Regions from separate parts of the Bacillus sp. GW823-FHT06B01 genome, predicted to be linked through region 1. Evidence: riboswitches for the same ligand, from Rfam matches in the RefSeq annotation. Region 1 holds a riboswitch; each other region holds the start of a gene.
What was found. A riboswitch is a leader RNA that binds a small molecule or an ion and turns the genes downstream of it on or off. The one in region 1 is predicted to bind S-adenosylmethionine.

Region 1 (6,726 bases):
GAAATCATAATAGGTACAATTTTATTTAGCTCATCAAAAGCTGCTTGAATTCCAATATAAGCAGCCTTCACGTTACGCATATCTTGACTCGTCTCAACGAGTAATACATCTACGTCGCCATTCAATAAGCCTCTAGCCTGCCGTGTATAGGCTTCAATTAATTCTTCAAACGTCACACCACCTGTAACACTAATCGCTTTCGTTGTTGGTCCCATTGCTCCCGCAACATATACTTCCTTCCCGCTTTCTTTGACCGCTTGCTTCGCTAAACGCGCTGCCGTCTCATTTAATTCCTCATCTAAATGAGACAACTCATAATCACTTAATACAATATTTGTCGCCCCAAATGTATTTGTTTCAATAATATCTGCTCCAGCTTCAATATAAGCTTTATGAATCTTTAAAATGACATCAGGCCTTGTTTCTACTAAATATTCATTACAGCCTTCGTACTCTTCTCCTCCGAAATCTTCCGCAGTTAAGTCCTCTTGCTGGATCATTGTTCCCATTGCACCATCTAATATTAAGATGTTATTTTGTAATTTTTCTTCTATACATTTCATCAATTAATACCTTCTTTCACTTCTTGCTTTTCTCTCACATATTTAACAAGATGTTCTGTAATTTCATATTTTAGAAATGGTGTAATAAGATAAATGCCGTTAAAATACTTCATCGCCGCATCGATTAATTCTTGTGAAATGAGAATTCCTTCCTTAATTGCTGCCTCTTTCGTTTCATGTCCATCCATTCTCTCCCTTATTTCTTCAGGTAGTGTAATACCCGGTACCTCAAAATGAAGGAAATCTGCATTCCTTTTACTTATTAATGGCATAATCCCAATAAAAATAGGTTGTTCCAAATGCTTTGTCGCTTCATACACTTCTTCAATTAACGCGATATCATAAATTGGCTGCGTTAAGAAATATTCCGCTCCAGCATCTATTTTCCGTTCCATTCGCTTAACCGCTGCTTTTAAATGTCTTACATGCGGATTAAACGCACCTCCCACTGAAAACCTTGTTGCTGGACCAATTGATTTCCCTAAAATCGAGCGCCCGTCGTTCATTTCTTTAATCATTTTAATGAGCTCAATAGAGGACAAATCATATACAGAAGTGGCACCTGGAAAATCACCAACGCGTGCTGGATCCCCAGTTAAAGCTAACACTTCTTCCATACCTAACGCTGATAGGCCTAGTAAATGAGATTGTAGTCCGATGACGTTATGGTCTCTACACGTTAAGTGCGTCAATACCGGAATATCGTGCTTCGTTAATAATGCCCCCATTGCCATATTCGAGATGCGAGGCGATGCTAATGAATTATCTGCTAGAGTAATAGCATCTGCCCCAGCTCTTTTCAATGCTCTTGCGCCTTCAAAAAATCGCTGCGTATCTAACGTTTTCGGTGGATCTAATTCCACTACTACTGTCGTTTGTTTTTTTGCTTTCTCTGCTAAAGTGACATGAGCTTTCGAACGTTTCTCATGTGTATGAACTACTTTCGGTCTTTGAATCGTATCCTTTTCTATTACAGGTGTAACATTTGCAATTGCACGTTTCATACTTTCAATATGTTCTGGAGTCGTGCCACAACAACCACCCAATAATCGGATACCTTGCTCAATAAATTTCGGTGTCATCGCTTCGAAATAAGCCGGACTTCCCTCATATACGTAGCGTCCCTCCACATAATTCGGGAGACCTGCATTTGGATATGCTGACAAGTAGCCATTTTGCGGAATCGATATCATTTTAAAAGCTTCCGTCATGTGAAGTGGCCCTAGTTGACAGTTCAATCCAACAACATTTGCACCGTAATCTAAAAGCTGTTTTAATATTTCATTTACATCATTTCCATTTTGAGTTGTACCTGCCTCATGCAATGCTAATTGAGCTACAATTGGAATATTCGTTTGTTTTCGTAACACCTGAACAGCATGAAGTAATTCAAACTCATCATAGAAAGTTTCTAATAGCAGTCCATCAACCTGTTCTTCTAGTAATGCACTTGCCTGTTCCAGTAACATAAATTCTCTTTCCATATCAGTTGTCGTAACAGCTCCGATATGTTTCATACCACCAATTGTTCCTAAAATTGCATTTCTGTCTGTAACAGATGCTTTCGCCAGTTTTACTGCGGCTCTATTAATTTCAGTAACTTGATTTTCTAAACCATACATACGTAATTTCGCTTCATTTGCTCCGTACGTATTTGTTTGAATCACATCAGCCCCAGCAGCTACATATTGCTTATGAATCGATATAATTAAATCTGGATCAGATATATTCAATTCTTCAAAACTACTTTGCAAACCATGTGAATGTAATAACGTCCCAACCGCACCATCACCTATTACAATTCCTTTTGATAATAAATCTAGTAATTTCACAAATCTCCCTCATTTCTATCAATATAAAAACCCCCTCTTCACTTTGAAGAGGGGGACATAATTGTTCCTCCTCTTATTATGCAAAACATTCGTTTTGCAGGTATTAGCACCGTTTCAAACATTTCGTTTGAAGGTTGCTGGGTTTCACAGGGCCTTTCCCTCCACCGCTCTCAATAAGAGTTTGTCTTTATTATTTTATTTATGTAGCTAAAAGGAAATACGTTCCCCTTTTAACAATGTTTGTTAATTTTTTAATAAATTTAGCATGCACAAATGCAAAAGTCAATGACACTTGCGGAAAAATAAAAATTATTTAAAATAAAGTTGCAATTCAATTATCTTTTGTTGTAAAGTTAAAAACATAATAAAATTTCATACGAACATTCTTATCTAGAGAGGTAGAGGGACTGGCCCTTTGACGCCTCAGCAACCATTAACATTTGTTAATAAGGTGCTAATTCCAGCAAATTGTGAAAGATTTGACAGATGAGAAGAAGACTCTATTCAAACCGAAAGCCTTCTTCTTTAGAAGGCTTTTTTTATTTTCCCCCGCTATTTGAGGGCAGTAAGATTCCCAACTCAAAATTCAGCTGGAACAAAGAAGTTAGGTGGGAATCAACTGCCCGTAAAAGCCCGATTGGTGAGGGCTGATAATCAGTGGGGATGAATCCCTCACTGATTAAAGTTTCACTTTACATTCACTTAATTGTTAATTTAAAAAGGAGGAATTTTCACATGTCAACTATTGAAACAAAACTAGCACAAATCGGAAACCGGAGCGAAACTACAACAGGAACTGTTAACCCACCTGTTTATTTTTCAACTGCTTATCGTCATGACGGAATTGGTAACTCTACTGGCTTTGACTATTCACGAACTGGCAATCCAACTCGTGGTCTTTTAGAGCAGGCAATCGCAGACTTAGAATATGGTGAACAAGGTTATGCCTGTAGTTCAGGGATGGCAGCTGTTCTCCTCGTCCTCTCCCTATTCCGTTCTGGAGACGAACTTATTGTATCTGAAGATTTATACGGGGGCACTTATCGATTATTTTCTGAGCACGAAAAAAAGTGGAATGTTCGATGTAGATACGTAAATACACAATCCATTAAACAAATTGAGCAAGCTATCACAACTGCAACGAAAGCTATTTTCATAGAAACTCCAACTAATCCGTTAATGCAAGTTACTGATATTGCCGCTGTCGCAACTGTAGCGAAAAGACACGGACTACTTCTTATTGTAGACAACACATTCTATACGCCTTATATACAGCAGCCATTAACAGAAGGTGCCGACATTGTACTTCATAGCGCAACGAAATATTTAGGAGGACATAACGATGTCCTAAGCGGACTTGTCGTTGCAAAAGGAAAGGAACTTTGTGAGGAAATCGCTCATTATCATAATGCCTCTGGTGCGGTCTTAAGTCCATTTGACTCATGGCTATTAATTCGTGGTATGAAAACGTTAGCGCTTCGCATGAGACAACATGAAGAAAATGCAAAAGCAGTTGTTGCTTATTTAAATGATGAAGACGGGGTGACAGATGTATTTTATCCTGAAAGAGGTGGCATGATCTCATTTCGTCTGAAAGATGAAACATGGATTAATCCATTCTTACAATCTTTATCCTTAATTACATTTGCTGAAAGTCTTGGTGGTGTTGAAAGTTTAATGACGTATCCAGCAACGCAAACACACGCTGATATTCCTGAAGAAATCAGAACAGCAAACGGTGTATGTAATCGTCTTCTGCGATTTTCCGTTGGCATTGAAAATAGTAACGATTTAATTCAAGACTTAAAGCAAGCCATTAAACTTGTAAAAGAAGGGGTAAGAATATGAGTTATTCTATAGATACACTCTTACTGCACAACCAATATAAACATGACTCACAAACAGGAGCTGTTAACGTTCCCATCTATAATACATCAACATTCCATCAGTTTGATGTAGATACGTTCGGAAAATATGACTATAGTCGCTCTGGTAATCCAACTCGTGAAGCTCTTGAAGATATCATTGCTTTATTAGAAGGAGGAACAAAGGGATTTGCCTTCGCATCAGGAATTGCAGCGATTTCTACTGCATTCCTCCTTCTTTCACAAGGCGATCACGTACTCATTTCAGAAGACGTATACGGAGGAACTTACCGAATTATAACTGAAGTGCTCTCCCGTTACGGTGTGTCACATACATTTGTTGATATGACAAATGTAGAAGAAATAAAGCAAAACATTAAGCCAAACACAAAACTCTTTTATGTGGAAACACCCTCTAATCCACTTTTAAAAGTGACAGATATTCGTGCTGTTTCTAAACTTGCAAAATCTATTGACGCCCTTACTTTTGTTGATAATACATTTTTGACACCACTATTCCAGAAACCACTTGATCTTGGCGCCGATGTCGTTCTTCATAGTGCCACAAAATTCATTGCCGGTCATAGTGATGTTACTGCCGGATTAGCGGTTGTAAAAGATGCCGAACTCGCTCAAAAACTTGGATTTTTACAAAATGCATTCGGCGCTATTTTAGGTCCTCAAGATTGTTCTCTCGTACTTCGCGGTCTAAAAACATTGCATGTACGTCTTGAGCATTCAGCTGCAAACGCCAATAAAATTGCGCATTATTTACAAGAGCACGCTAAAGTTAAAAATGTCTATTATCCTGGCTTACAAACACATCTTGGATTTGATATTCAACAATCTCAAGCTACATCAGCCGGAGCTGTCCTATCTTTCACTTTACAATCAGAAGACGCACTCCGCCAATTTTTATCAAAAGTAAAATTACCTGTCTTTGCAGTTAGTTTAGGAGCTGTCGAATCGATTCTTTCCTACCCAGCTAAAATGTCACATGCAGCATTGTCGCAAGAAGCTCGTGATGAAAGAGGGATTTCTAATTCATTACTTCGGTTATCCGTCGGCCTTGAAAATGTTGACGATTTAATATCCGATTTTGAAAATGCCCTTTCTTATGTAGAAGAACCTGTAAATGCATAGAACGAACAGAAGATATGAAATTAAGTTTTCATATCTTCTTTTTTATACCGTTAAGTATATTTTTTACTTTTCGTATAGTCCATAAAAAAACAAAAGAGCACCATCTATTTCTAAATAATGAATTAATTGATATATTAAGAAGTAAAAAAGGGGGCAAAAATAATGGATATTTGTGCAGATGTTTTAATCGTTATCGATTTACAAAATGGAGTATGTTATAGCGAAGAGCATTTATTCGATTTACAAAATTTACTTACAAAAGTAAATAAAAGAATTTCTTCATACAGAAAATCAAATAAACCAATCATTTTTATTCAACATTGTGACGATGATTTAGTACCCGAAAAAGAACTTTGGGCTATTCATGCTGATCTAGATGTTCAGGAACAAGATTTTTTTGTAAGAAAAACACATGCCAATTCATTTTATAAAACAAACTTGAAAGAGATTTTAGAACAATTATCTGTACACCGTATTGAATTTTGTGGTGCCCAAACAGAGTACTGTATGGATGCTACGATTAAATTTTCCCATGGACTAGAATACGAAAACTTCATGGTACAGAAAGCAACCTCTACGTTAAATAATCCATTTATGTCCGCAAAAGAGACAATTGATTTTTATGAGAACATATGGAACCGCAGATTTTTAAAGCTGATAAAAGATGAACTCTAGAATATATAACTAATGTCTTGGTAATTCTAAAATTTATCAGCTATACTCAAATATTTTGTTATCACCATAAAGAAGCTGACTATATTCAGCTTCCTTTCTTTTAACCTGTTTTATATTCTATATATAACATTATAATTCCTTTTTCTTATTATTTTAAAAATTTTGTATATTCATTTGAAAGAATAAGAAAATCATGATAAAATTGTGTTACAAATATATCTATATCTTTCAATTTTTAAAACGCATCGAAATTTTCGCCCAAAAATGTCATTTTACAAAACCATGCAAATTTATCTACTTTATTTACATCAGGGTCTCTTTTCTTACAATTTCTTTACTTTAGGACTTTTTTTCTGCAACAACTGTTTTCTTTTCTTTAATTTTTTGGTATGTATAGTATGGTATAACAGCTCACACGGAGGTGGAAAAGAACATGTTAGAAACCTTTCAAAAAGAAATAGAACTATATGAAAGCAATGCAGAATTATTGAAAGTACTTGCTCATCCTGTTCGCTTATGTATTGTAAAAGGATTAATTGAACGTGGTCCAAGCAACGTTTCTACAATGTACACTGGCTTAAACATGCCACAATCTACAATTTCACAGCATTTAGCAAAATTAAAAAGTGCTAAAATCGTTTCCAGTGA
Region 2 (6,726 bases), on a different contig from region 1:
TTCGCTACAGACTCTGCATCAGAATTATAGTTTGTGTTTGTATTAATATCATACGTATAAATTGTTCCATCCGCACTGCGAATAAATTCAATACCAGCAACGGTAATTTCATTTTCTTTCAAAAACTCTTTATATTGTTCAATAATTGGCTCGTGGAAGTCCGATATAATTTCAAATTTTGTTGGCGTCTCTTTCTTACTCTCTTCTCCTACTGGGCAAAAAGCATCTTGAATCGAGCATGCATCTGCTGGACAAAGTTCAAATCCTTCTGATGTATCTACCTTAACCGCATATACAAACTGGCCGCCTATAAACTCACAACGTGTAATATATGGTTCGGGCGCTTCAATATATTGCTGAATTAAAGTAATTCCATCAATGGGTTCTTCAAACGCTGGACCATCCAAATATTGTTCTAAAGCATCAATGGAATGAAACAGTTGAACACCAAGGCCTTTACCTGCACGGTTATGCTTTGTAATGAACGGTACTTCCCCTAACTCTTTTGCTGCTTTTACTATATGATCACGGCCCACAGCACCAATTGTTTTCGGCACTTGTATCCCAAATTTTCTTAATGCTGCGTATTGGTTTAATTTACTTACTTCAAGACGTAATGCACGTGATCCATTAAATACTGTGCGCCCGTATCCCTCTAGCCAAGCAAGAACACCTTCAGTTAATTCAGGTGCATATCGATGCCCTCTCGTATGTGAAGAAGCACTCATACGGCTATAAAATACACCTTTTGGAGGTTCTTGTTCTAATGAAAGTGTTCCTTCATTTAAAAGCCATTCCTCATACGGTAACTCCAGTTCTTCCAGCCTTTTCACTAAATGATCCGTCCATTCCTTATTCTCATGTAATATGTAAATTTTACTCATTTGTAATCAATTCCTTTCTTTTCGCTTCAACTAATGGCATCACTTTTTCAGAAAATCGTTTCATCTCTTCAAGCTGTGGCGAAAATTGTAAAAGTAATAACGTCACACCCACTTTTTCAAAAGCAAGTATTCCTTCTGCAATTTGTTCTGGTGTTCCGATTAAATTAGGACGTAACCCGCGATTCGATACGGAATAATCATTGAGCTTCACTTGCTGTTCCAACTGCGATTTACTCACAAAATCTTGGTAACCCGCGTAACCTAACGCATCATCTTTCACATCCGTTATGCGTTTCCATTCTTCTAATGCCTCTTCTTCTGTATCACGACAAATGACGTAAGCCGCAAGCCCGAATGACTGCAATGGCTCCTCTGTAACTTTCTTTCTACGATTCTTCATATCTTCTATTTTCACAGCTACTTCTTCCACTGTTCCCCCGTGCATTACATATGCATCTGCGTGATTTACAATGACCTCTTTTCCTCTCTCGCTCTCACCACCTGCATAAAGCTTAATGCCTTGCTTTTGCACAGGTTTTGGATTTAAATGTGTATCATGAAGCTCATAAAAGTTCCCTTTATAAGAAAACTCTTCTTCTTTCCAAAGCTCCTTCAAAATTGTTACAAATTCCTCTGTGCGATCATATCTTTCATCATGTGCGGTAAATACTCCGCCGTACTGTCTCGCTTCTTCTTCCCACCATGCTGAAACTACATTTAATGTAAAACGACCATTACTTAATTGATCGATATTCGCTGCCATTTTCGCTGTAACCGCTGGATTGTGGAAGCCAGGTCTTACAGCTGTCATAATCTCTAATTTATCCGTTACTGCTGCAAGTGCTGCCGCAGTTGTCCACGCTTCTAAACTTGGTGCTGACACACCTTTTATATCATTTAAATTTAATTCCGCAATAAGAGTTGTTGAAAAACCTAATTGTTCTGCCGCTTGCGCTGTTTGTTTTGCATACTCAAACGTAGGCGGCATAGATTCATCATCTACATTTCGAAGCCATCCCCCAAAAATCGGTAACCAAAAACCGTACTCCACTACCTATTCCCCCTTTATCTTTTAGCCATAAAAAAAGCTACTCTTATCGAAATAAGAGTAGCCTTCTTGACTAAGTGAACCACTCTTATCTTTCAGGTGTTTTTTCACCTGCAGGATTTGGCACCTTTCGTCTAAAACGAGGTTGCCGAAGTTTCATAGGGCCCGTCCCTCCACTTCTCAACATAAGAATTGTTTGGTTTTCATTTATTATAATCATCAGAATAATAAAAATCAATCCTTTAATACTTATTTTTCCGATATACATTAAATGATATACGAAAAATTATATTGTTATAGATAATTATAGGGGTATTATATTGTTTTACTTGCGAATAGTTAAAGGGGTATGTTATATCATGTCGAAAACATCATATATAACCAAGTTGATTTACTTCTATCTTAAAAATACAGAAAAAGAGGTGTTAATGCATGAAAAATAAACGATGCGAGAATTGTGGTTCTACTACATTTAAAGAAGGAAGAGTTGGATTTGCTTATCATGCATATGTTTGTGAAGATGATTCCAGTAGGCTCTTTTCAGTGGGAAAACGTTCCAAACTATTAACTACATTTTGTTTAGAGTGCGGTGAGGTGAAATCATTTAGAGTGGAGAAGCCGGAGATATTTGAAGAGTAGAATAATACTAATTACATATTATAAAGATGTTTATTAATGATGGTAACATTCAAGCATTTCGCCTACCTTTAGAATTGGAATATTGAGTACTTTCATCTATAGGTGCTACTTCACTAGGAAAAATCCGTTCCTCTGTAAAGTTGCTTTCGAAATAATAGACACGAAATTTCATATAAAATGCAAATAAACAAGGAACGTATTAGTCGGTTCCTTGTTTATTTAGCTAAAGCAGACTTCTTTGGAGAACCCAAATAAAAGTTAAATCAACTCCTATTTAACTTTCCCCTTCAAATATATGACAGTAAAGAATACATCATCACGGTGTCAGCAAGCAAAAGTGTATTCTGCATTTCTGAAAACAGTAGATGGCAGATTGTGACCTGCTGAATCTGCTAAGAAAGAATATACAAGGACATCCTTAACATCATCTTTATTTCCACTAATGATGACATCAAGAAAATCTTCTATTTGGAATTCTGGCGTAAACAACACAATCTTAGTTGTTCTGTTTGGTTCTAAAGAAACAAAAGTACGAGAGATTTCAACTAACTCATTTTGAGTCGGGAAAGAAATGTTTCGACTTCTCTTAACAGTTACCGTTACATTACTAGTATGGCAGCGTGAATCATTGTTTAACATAATGTTGAGAGCAGTTGGAATAATCCCATTTTCAGAAACTGGAACTCGAAACACTCCCGTAGATTTATGAGCCATATAATCACATCCTTTCAAAATAAAATATACTTACAATATATTAGATGCAAAAAACGTTCATTTTGATAGGGACAAATTATATGATTAATATATCTATAATAACCCTCAGTATTACTAAGCCAATGATTTAAAAGATTAAAAAATATCGTGAGAACCAATTGGATGTATATTAAAAGTAAAAAAATAAGGTGTCTAAAAGATTCCCTATTTTGAGCCAATAATGAGACATTATGTTAATCTTATATGTATAGTTGCACAAAATTGAGAAACTTAAGGAGACAGATTAATTTTATGAGAAAATCATTCATATTACTTACTTTCATTCTAGTATTAGTCAGTGTTACGGCTGCTTGCACACAAGATAAAAAAGATAGTGCCGTTGAAAATGGTCCAATAGAAGAACCAACCGCAAAAAATGAAAATGAAGAATTAATAAATCTTGAAGAAAAAGAAGATATGAGCCGCTTGGAACAAGGTATTTTATTAGTTGGTGAGAGTGTTAAGGGAGGCTATTACTTGACCGCCGTTCAAAATGCATATTTAAATGCTAGTAACGATTCCGTCGTTGTTAATGTCTCTGTAAAAAATGTACGAGGTCAAACGATTGGACTATCAGAATTAAAATATAACCTAAAAGATGAAAAAGCCGGAAAGACCTATGAAGGAAAGGTGCTTGATCAAAACCTTTCTGATATACAAGTTAAACCAAATGAAACGGTAGAATTGAAAATAGCTTTTGAAGTACCAAGTACCGCAGATGAATATATGTTTTATATTGAAAGCTCTTTAGATCCTCTAGGAGCACACTGGAAAATCGATAAGCTGCAATCACAAAAAAGCTAAGTCTCAAATAAGCAAAAAGCAATGAAAAATTTGATATAGATACAAATGAATAATATATAAACATAAAACCATCGATTTAATGAATCGTTGGTTTTTTTCAAAAAATGCTCCATTAAAAACTAGGAGACAAAAAAGAACTAATCCCTAGAAGAGATTAGCTCAATACATCAAAAGCTATTATAGTACATAGTTTTATGAGCAAACGTTATATAATGTTGTATGGGATACATAACCTGTCATCCCTTTATAGGTAACTTTTAACCACTGTTTAGAATTACTGTAATGACCTTGAACATATTCACCAGTTACCCATGTTCCAGTAATTTTCGCACCATCATTAAATGTATGTAAGACAGGTGATCCAACAGTGTAACCACTGCGCATCTTTGCACCATATACACCTACCGTACCTCCCTTTGCACAAGCTGATACTACTGTTTCATTTTCAGTAGTATTCGTAGCCGCGAAAGCAGAGCCGTTAAATGTAAACAAAGTAAACATAAAAGCTGTTAATAAAGTACAAATAGATAAGCGACGTAACAAAATAAATTCCCCCTTTTTTTATAATTTATTTCTTCACAAACGATTATCTTAAATATTCTAACTATTTTAAATATATTAATATTGAGAAATATTAGTTGTATTTTTGAAATAAGATTTTATCAAAAATATTAACAAACTCATATTTTACAGAGAGCCCGAAAGTAGTCTTCTACCAACTATATAAAAGCCCCTCCACCTTAAGGCAAAGGGACTTTCTCATTCCTATTTCAAACTACCCGCAATCTCCGTAAAGATAACTCCAAGCGCATGTGCACCTACATCTGGGTAGCCTAAACTTCTTTCACCAACTGTACCGGCGCGGCCCATGCGAGCAACGATTTCTTTCGTGTACTCTGCTCCTTTTTCAAAGGCAATTTTCACTATGTTTAAAATATCTGAACACATAAATTCATTTACTTTTTACGAAAATAAAATTGTATTGTTTAGAATTTTAATGTTAATCAATTTGAAACTTTACGAGTTAATTAAATGTGATATTTAAAGAAGGAATTTCTAATGAAGTACTCACATGATGGTATTAATGTTAAAAAACAAAAAAACTCTAACTAATTCGTCATGGCGATTTAGTTAGAGTTTTTTTGTTTGAAGTATTCACGAGTATCTACCCTTGTCTTTTCAGGTAAAACAATATCAAGTTCTTTATCTAACCATGCAAGAGTCTTTTTACGAAGAAACTCACGCATGTGTTCTTCTGCTTCAAGCATTACTAAGTTAATTGTACAAGAAGAATTGCTAGGCTCACAAGAATTACAAGCTTCGTCTCGATATAGTAGACCATTTTGTACAATATTTTTACATTGAAAGATAGGTTTTGGGCCTTCGACGGCTTCTATTACATCCCAAAAAGAAATATCTTCTGGAGACTTAGCTAACCTGTATCCTCCTTTTACACCTGGGACAGAATTCACAATGTCAGCTTTAGATAATTTACCGAAAACTTTTGAAAGAAATGTTTCAGAAAGTCCTTGAAACTCTGCCAAATCTTTTATTCCAACACTTTCCTTGGAAGGAGCATTGATTAAATAAACTAGGCAATGCAAGGCATATTCAACCCCAACACTATATTGCATATACAAATCACCTGCTTTTTATTTTAAGGGTTATCAAATTGTATCTTAGGACCATTTAGAATTTTAGTCAAATAAAAAAAGGCTCTTTTAGAATAGTATGTATTTCATTTGACAAAAATAATTTCAGAGATTATATTAAAGACAATATTAATCGACGATTAATATTGTCGACAATTAAAACGTAAAAACTTTTAAAAAGGGGAAATACAAATGAACAAAACACTTATTATAAACGCACATCCGAAAGTGGATGATACATCATCAGTCAGCATTAAGGTTCTTAACCACTTTTTAGTATCTTATAAAGAATTAATTCCTAATAATGAAACGATTGAACAGATTAATTTATACGATGATGTAGTACCAATGATAGATAAAACTGTTTTAAGCGCATGGGAAAAGCAAGGAAATGGACAAAAGTTAACTGATGAAGAACAAAAAGTAATAGAGCGTATGTCCGAAATTTTACAACAATTTAAAAGTGCAAATACGTATGTGATCGTATTACCTTTGCACAACTTTAATATTCCATCAAAGTTAAAAGATTACATGGACAATATCATGATTGCACGTGAAACATTTAAATATACTGAAACTGGATCAGTGGGACTACTTAAAGATGGAAGAAGAATGCTTGTTATACAAGCAAGTGGAGGGATCTATACAAATGATGATTGGTATACAGAAGTGGAATACTCTCATAAATATTTAAAAGCAATGTTTAATTTCCTTGGTATTGAAGATTATCAAATCGTTCGTGCACAAGGAACAGCAGTACTAGATCCAAATGAAGTATTACAAAATGCATATAAAGAAGTTGAAGACGTAGCTTCTAGATTAGCTAACAAATAAATTTTTTCACTGGAAGAATGATGGTTATAAATAAAAATCCCCTCCACCACAAGGCAGAGGGGATCTTCTCATTCCTATCTCAAACTACCCGCAATCTCCGTAAAGATAACCC
Region 3 (6,726 bases), 190 kb from region 1:
CGCTATAGACCCACCGACAATATGTACACCATATTGCTTCGACCATTCTTTCAGCTCTTCTTTCGTTTGCAATCCATCCCTATCTGCAATTTCAATAAGCCTCGTTAAATCATATCCCGTTGTCCATAGTTCTGGTAAGACAATCACATCTGGTCTTTCCTTCATCGCTTCGCTTATTTTATTTTTAGCATTCTCAATATTCTTTTCTACATCTCCAAAGGCAATATCCATTTGAATACATGCGACTTTCATTTTGTCAGCCCCATTCTTAATTTTTTCTTTACAAAATACTGGAAAGATTATATCATTTGTCACTAGAATTGTAACAACTTTCAAAAGAGGTGGAAAGTATGAAATTATTTCAACCTTCTAAGATAGTAACATCATTGCCTACACAATTTTTTGCTTCACTTGTTGCAAAAGTTAACAAAGTCGTTGCAGCTGGTCACGATGTTATTAATCTAGGTCAAGGTAATCCAGATCAACCAACACCGCAGCATATCGTAAAAGCTTTACAAGATGCTGCTGAAAAGACCATTCATCATAAATATCCGCCATTTCGCGGACACGAAAGTTTAAAAGAAGCCGTGGCAACATTCTATCAACGCGAATATGATGTAGTAGTAAATCCAAAAACAGAAGTTGCTATTTTGTTTGGTGGAAAAGCTGGATTAGTAGAATTACCACTTTGTTTTACAAACCCTGGTGATACTATTCTCGTTCCAGATCCAGGCTATCCAGATTATTTATCAGGAGTTGCTTTAGCAAAAGCACAATTTGAAACAATGCCGCTTATTGCAGAAAATAATTTTTTACCAGATTATACAAAAATTGATGCCACTACCGCTAAGCGTGCAAAGTTAATGTTTTTAAACTATCCAAATAATCCTACCGGTGCTACTGCATCAAAAGATTTCTTTGATGAAACGATTCATTTTGCTAATAAACATAATATATTAGTCATTCATGATTTTGCTTACGGTGCGATTGGATTCGATGGTCAAAAACCTGTTAGTTTCTTGCAAGCAGACGGTGCTAAAGATACAGGTATTGAAATTTACACTCTATCGAAAACTTTCAATATGGCTGGATGGCGCATCGCTTTTGCTGTGGGGAATGAAAGTGTGATTGAGACAATTAACTTATTACAAGATCATATGTATGTTAGTATTTTTGGTGCAGTTCAAGATGCTGCCCGCGAAGCACTATTAAGTTCACAGTCTTGCGTAATAGACCTTGTAAATAGTTACGAATCTCGAAGAAACGCTCTTGTTTCAGCTTGTCACTCAATTGGTTGGAATGTAGACATTCCAACAGGCTCATTCTTTGCATGGCTTCCTGTTCCGAAAGGATATACATCTGAGCAATTTTCTGATATTTTACTAGAAAAAGCACACGTTGCAGTTGCTCCTGGTGTTGGATTTGGTGAGCATGGCGAAGGGTATGTCCGTGTTGGTCTCTTGCATACAGAAGATAGATTACGAGAAGCCATTAATCGAATTGATAAATTAAATTTTTTCAAAAAGTAATTGACAACATGAAAAATATCTGACAAAATTCAGTTATCTTAAAAATTTAAACATTTCTAAATACTTCTTATCAAGAGCAGGTGGAGGGACGAGCCCGACGAAACCCGGCAACCGATCTACAATTGTAGACACGGTGCTAATTCTCGCAGCATTACGCTGACAGATAAGGAGCTGGTTGTAAAAAAACCTCTCCTTAGCTGAGAGGTTTTTTTATTTAACTAGGAGGTTTTAACAATGAGCGGAATTATAGCGACGTATTTAATCCATGATGATTCACATAACTTAGAAAAAAAAGCTGAGCAAATTGCACTCGGTTTAACAATTGGCTCTTGGACTCATTTGCCACACTTATTGCAAGAACAATTAAAACAGCATAAAGGCAACGTCATTCATGTTGAGGAATTAGCTGAACAAGAACATACCAATTCGTATTTACGTAAAAAAGTTAAACGTGGGATTATTAAAATCGAATATCCGTTATTAAACTTCAGTCCAGACTTACCAGCAATTTTAACAACTACATTCGGAAAGCTATCACTTGATGGCGAAGTGAAATTAATCGACTTAACATTTTCAGACGAGTTAAAACGGTATTTCCCTGGTCCGAAATTCGGGATAGATGGCATTCGAAATCTTTTACAAGTGCATGAGCGTCCCCTTTTAATGAGCATTTTTAAAGGAATGATCGGACGAAATATTGGGTATTTAAAAACGCAATTACGCGATCAAGCAATTGGTGGTGTAGATATAGTAAAAGATGATGAAATATTATTTGAGAATACATTAACACCACTTACGAAACGCATTGTATCTGGAAAAGAAGTTTTAGACTCAGTATATGAAACATACGGACATAAAACGTTATATGCCGTAAATTTAACAGGACGAACTTTTGATTTAAAAGAAAATGCGAAACGCGCAGTGCAAGCTGGGGCAGATATTCTATTATTTAATGTATTTGCTTACGGACTAGATGTACTACAATCACTTGCAGAAGATGATGAAATCCCAGTTCCTATTATGGCACACCCTGCTGTAAGTGGTGCTTATTCAGCATCCAAGTTATATGGAGTTTCCTCTCCATTATTACTAGGAAAGCTACTACGTTATGCTGGTGCTGACTTTTCATTATTCCCATCTCCATACGGAAGTGTTGCACTAGAAAAAGAGGAGGCTCTTGCTATCTCAAAATATTTAACTGAAGACGATGCATTTTTCAAGAAGAGTTTTTCTGTTCCGTCTGCTGGTATTCACCCTGGTTTCGTTCCCTTTATTCTACGAGATTTCGGTAAAGATGTTGTTATTAATGCTGGCGGCGGGATACATGGACATCCGAGTGGAGCGCAAGGGGGCGGTAAAGCTTTCCGTACTGCAATTGATGCTACTTTGCAAAATACACCACTCCATGAAGTAGATGACATAAATTTGCATAGTGCACTACAAATATGGGGAAATCCCTCTCATGGGGTGAAATTATGAGTATTCAAGTATTTTGTGATTTCGATGGCACGATTACAAATAATGATAACATTATGTCCATTATGGAAAAATTCGCACCACCAGAAGCCGAAGAAGTAAAGAATAGAATTTTATCACAAGAGCTGTCTGTTCAAGAAGGTGTTTCTCAATTATTTCAATTAATACCTACTAGCCTACACGATGATATGATTCAATTTTTAATAGAAACTGCTGAAATCCGTAGTGGTTTTCATGAATTTATACAATTTGTAAATGAAAATAACATTTCTTTTTACGTTATATCAGGTGGAATGGATTTCTTCGTCTATCCACTCTTACAAGGAATCATTCCAAAAGAGCAAATTTACTGTAATGAAACAGACTTTTCAAATGAATTCATTACAGTTAAGTGGCCTCATCCTTGTGATCATCATTGTCAAAATCATTGCGGATTATGCAAATCATCTTTAATCCGTAAATTAAGTGATACGAATGACTTCCATATTGTGATTGGAGATTCAATTACTGATTTACAAGCTGCGAAACAAGCAGATAAAGTATTTGCTCGTGACTTCCTTATTACAAAGTGTGAAGAGAATTATATTGCTTATACACCGTTTGAAACATTTCACGATGTTCAAACCCAATTAAAACATTTGTTGGAGGTGAAATCATGAAACAACTTTTTCGTCAATGGTATGACTTAAGCGAGATAAAAAAAGAATTAACAACACGAAATTGGTTTCCAGCAACGAGTGGTAATATTTCTATAAAGGTTAGTCATGAGCCACTTACTTTTCTTATTACAGCAAGTGGTAAAGATAAAACAAAAACTACTCCAGATGATTTTCTATTAGTAGATCATCTAGGGGTTCCCGTATTAGAGACTGAATTACGCCCTTCAGCAGAAACAATATTGCATACACATATTTATAACAATACGAATGCTGGGTGCGTACTTCATGTTCATACAACTGATAATAATGTCATCACAAATTTATATAGTGATGCAGTCACCCTTCAAAATCAAGAAATTATTAAAGCTCTCGATATTTGGGAAGAAGGTGCAACAATTCACATTCCTATTATCGAAAACCATGCCCATATCCCAACGCTTGGAGAAAACTTCCGAAAGCACATACAAGGAGATTCGGGAGCAGTATTGATCCGTAACCATGGTATTACCGTATGGGGCCGAGATAGCTTTGATGCAAAGAAAAGATTAGAAGCTTATGAGTTTTTATTCCAATTTCATATAAAACTATTATCAATTCAAGGAGGCGTTTCTAATGGCGCAAATTCGTATTCATGAAGTAAATACTCGCATCGAAAATGAAGTGGAAGTATCTAAATTTCTACAAGAGGAAGGCGTTTTATATGAGAAATGGAACATCTCTAAACTTCCTACTTATTTAAATGAAAATTATTCGTTAACAGATGAAAACAAGGCTGAAATATTAGCTGTGTTTTCAAAAGAAATCGCTGATGTTTCAGCGCGCCGAGGTTATAAAGCACATGATGTAATTTCACTTTCAAATAGCACACCTAACCTTGACGAATTATTAATTAATTTCCAAAAAGAACACCATCATACTGATGATGAAGTTCGCTTTATTGTTAGTGGTCATGGCATCTTTGCTATTGAAGGAAAAGATGGGAAATTCTTTGACGTTGAACTTGAGCCAGGCGATCTCATATCTGTTCCTGAAAATGCAAGACATTATTTTACCTTGCAAGATGATCGTCAAGTTGTAGCTATTCGTATTTTTGTTACAACTGAAGGCTGGGTTCCAATTTATTAAGGTAGTTAGTTGAATAAAAGGACTTGGATCCCCTTTTCCAACCTTTTATTCACTCTACATATATACATCCTCCTATGGAACAGGCTTATTTCCAAAAATGAAATAAGCCTGATTTTTTATTTTCTCAAGCATATGATTCCGTCTATTCCAAAACAATCTCCCCTTCTATGTTTTAAGCGAATTTTTTAACACTTTTTGAACATTTATTGAACTTTTTTTGAATTTTTTCTGAAAATTCTGTTTTGTATATGATATACTACAATTAAATAAAAAGGAAAAGAATATCGCAAACAGAGGGGGATAATCATGAGTTTACTTATCGCACTTATACTAGGGGTTACGTGTGGAGCACTTCCTGTTATTCTAGGAGCTATTATGGAAGAGTTGGAAGTTGGTGTTTTAGGTTTTGTCGCATCTTGTGTAAGCGCTTTATTTTTCGGCTTATTCGGTGCTATTCCTGTTTCAATTCTGTGTGCATTTTATATAGTACGCCATGCTCGTGCAAAGCAATTCGGTCCTAATCACATCGCGCAAGTTATTCCATTCCCAATCGAACGATGCCGCCGGGCTTCTAGCTTATAATTATAAAATTAAAAATAAATAAAAGTCCTCAAATGAGGACTTTTATTTATTTTCTTCTAGAAATTGAAACAATTCTTGTAGGTGCAAGACGTCTTCACTATAGCTAACAGATACGTGACATATACCGTCAATCTCTGCTTGCATATAAAGGTCAACTCCATCTCGATCATATTTCAATGCCAAATAAAAATCCATTTCTTCTAACATCTTTTTTGAAGTTCGAATAACATAATGCCCCTTCTCATCTCTTCCATATTCGAATTCCGGCTCAAAATCATACTTTTGTTTAAAAGCTTCTTTTTGTTTCTCATTAATTTGTATACAAATTGCTCGTTGTACAGTATCAATCATCTCATCAAATTTTTGAAGATCCATCTCATTTACCCCTTTATGTATTTTTTGTATAACACTTGTGTTCCGCTATTCTCTTCCCCATCTTTTATTAACTCTTCATACAATTCCTTCGCCAAACTTAAACCTGGTACTGGTAATTGTAATTTTTCAGCCTCATCTAAAGCTATCTTCATATCTTTCATAAAGTGCTTTACATAAAACCCTGGTTCAAAATCTCCCTTTAACATTCGAGGAGCTAAGTTACTCAATGACCAACTACCTGCTGCTCCCGTTGAAATACTTTCTAATACTTTATCCGGATCTAGTCCAGCTTTTTTTGCATAAGCAACAGCTTCACATACTCCAATCATGTTAGAAGCAATCGCAATTTGATTGCACATTTTTGTATGTTGTCCACTTCCAGCTGGTCCTTGCAACTGAATGTTTGTTCCTAGTTTTTCAAATAACGGTAAACATTTTTCATATATTTCTTTTTCACCACCGACCATAATTGCGAGCCTTGCTTCTTTCGCACCAACGTCTCCTCCAGATACAGGCGCATCTAACGTATATACATTCCTACTTTTACCGGTTTCATTAATACGTTTTGCCAATGTTGGTGTAGATGTCGTGAAATCAATTGCTATCGTACCTTCATTTGCATTCTCCAAAATCCCATCTATCCCAAAGTACACTTCTTCTACATCATGTGGATATCCAACCATAGTCATTACAACATCAACTTGCTTCACTAACTCTTTCGGTGTATCACACCAATTCGCACCATCTTGCACTAAAGAGTCTGTCTTCATTTTCGTTCTATTATATACATATACTTGATAGCCGTCTTGCATTAAATGACGCACCATACTTTTTCCCATTACACCAATACCGATGAAACCTATTGATACATTTTTACGTTCCATTTTCTCATCCCCTTTGTTCTAATAAATCACTTACCATCTTTCGAAACTCATTATTAAAATCATCATCTATACTATTTTTCACATTTGAAAATAATA

Region 2: another riboswitch for S-adenosylmethionine. It lies ahead of AC1Q8N_RS14335 (LLM class flavin-dependent oxidoreductase); the one in region 1 lies ahead of AC1Q8N_RS10110 (bifunctional homocysteine S-methyltransferase/methylenetetrahydrofolate reductase).
Region 3: another riboswitch for S-adenosylmethionine. It lies ahead of mtnW (2,3-diketo-5-methylthiopentyl-1-phosphate enolase); the one in region 1 lies ahead of AC1Q8N_RS10110 (bifunctional homocysteine S-methyltransferase/methylenetetrahydrofolate reductase).

What each region holds. Positions count from the first base shown of each region.
Region 1 is NZ_JBXAHR010000002.1:592,604-599,329, reverse strand. It holds gene metH (methionine synthase) at 1-563, opposite strand, end outside; gene AC1Q8N_RS10110 (bifunctional homocysteine S-methyltransferase/methylenetetrahydrofolate reductase) at 563-2,395, opposite strand; SAM riboswitch class I at 2,466-2,575, opposite strand; SAM riboswitch class I at 2,779-2,888, shown strand; gene metI (cystathionine gamma-synthase/O-acetylhomoserine thiolyase) at 3,131-4,243, shown strand; gene metC (cystathionine beta-lyase) at 4,240-5,403, shown strand; gene AC1Q8N_RS10095 (cysteine hydrolase family protein) at 5,566-6,078, shown strand; gene AC1Q8N_RS10090 (ArsR/SmtB family transcription factor) at 6,512-6,726, shown strand, end outside.
Region 2 is NZ_JBXAHR010000003.1:223,563-230,288, reverse strand. It holds gene AC1Q8N_RS14340 (ATP-grasp domain-containing protein) at 1-884, opposite strand, end outside; gene AC1Q8N_RS14335 (LLM class flavin-dependent oxidoreductase) at 877-1,935, opposite strand; SAM riboswitch class I at 2,018-2,124, opposite strand; gene AC1Q8N_RS14330 (hypothetical protein) at 2,365-2,571, shown strand; gene AC1Q8N_RS14325 (hypothetical protein) at 2,896-3,285, opposite strand; gene AC1Q8N_RS14320 (DUF4352 domain-containing protein) at 3,577-4,128, shown strand; gene AC1Q8N_RS14315 (SH3 domain-containing protein) at 4,321-4,671, opposite strand; gene AC1Q8N_RS14310 (DAK2 domain-containing protein) at 4,894-5,055, opposite strand; gene AC1Q8N_RS14305 (RrF2 family transcriptional regulator) at 5,256-5,762, opposite strand; gene AC1Q8N_RS14300 (FMN-dependent NADH-azoreductase) at 5,973-6,614, shown strand; gene dhaK (dihydroxyacetone kinase subunit DhaK) at 6,689-6,726, opposite strand, start outside.
Region 3 is NZ_JBXAHR010000002.1:782,260-788,985, reverse strand. It holds gene AC1Q8N_RS11245 (carbon-nitrogen family hydrolase) at 1-336, opposite strand, end outside; gene AC1Q8N_RS11240 (pyridoxal phosphate-dependent aminotransferase) at 351-1,529, shown strand; SAM riboswitch class I at 1,594-1,699, shown strand; gene mtnW (2,3-diketo-5-methylthiopentyl-1-phosphate enolase) at 1,764-3,008, shown strand; gene AC1Q8N_RS11230 (2-hydroxy-3-keto-5-methylthiopentenyl-1-phosphate phosphatase) at 3,005-3,664, shown strand; gene AC1Q8N_RS11225 (methylthioribulose 1-phosphate dehydratase) at 3,661-4,299, shown strand; gene AC1Q8N_RS11220 (1,2-dihydroxy-3-keto-5-methylthiopentene dioxygenase) at 4,277-4,789, shown strand; gene AC1Q8N_RS11215 (hypothetical protein) at 5,096-5,371, shown strand; gene AC1Q8N_RS11210 (DUF3909 family protein) at 5,414-5,746, opposite strand; gene AC1Q8N_RS11205 (NAD(P)-dependent oxidoreductase) at 5,752-6,630, opposite strand; gene AC1Q8N_RS11200 (serine hydrolase) at 6,635-6,726, opposite strand, start outside.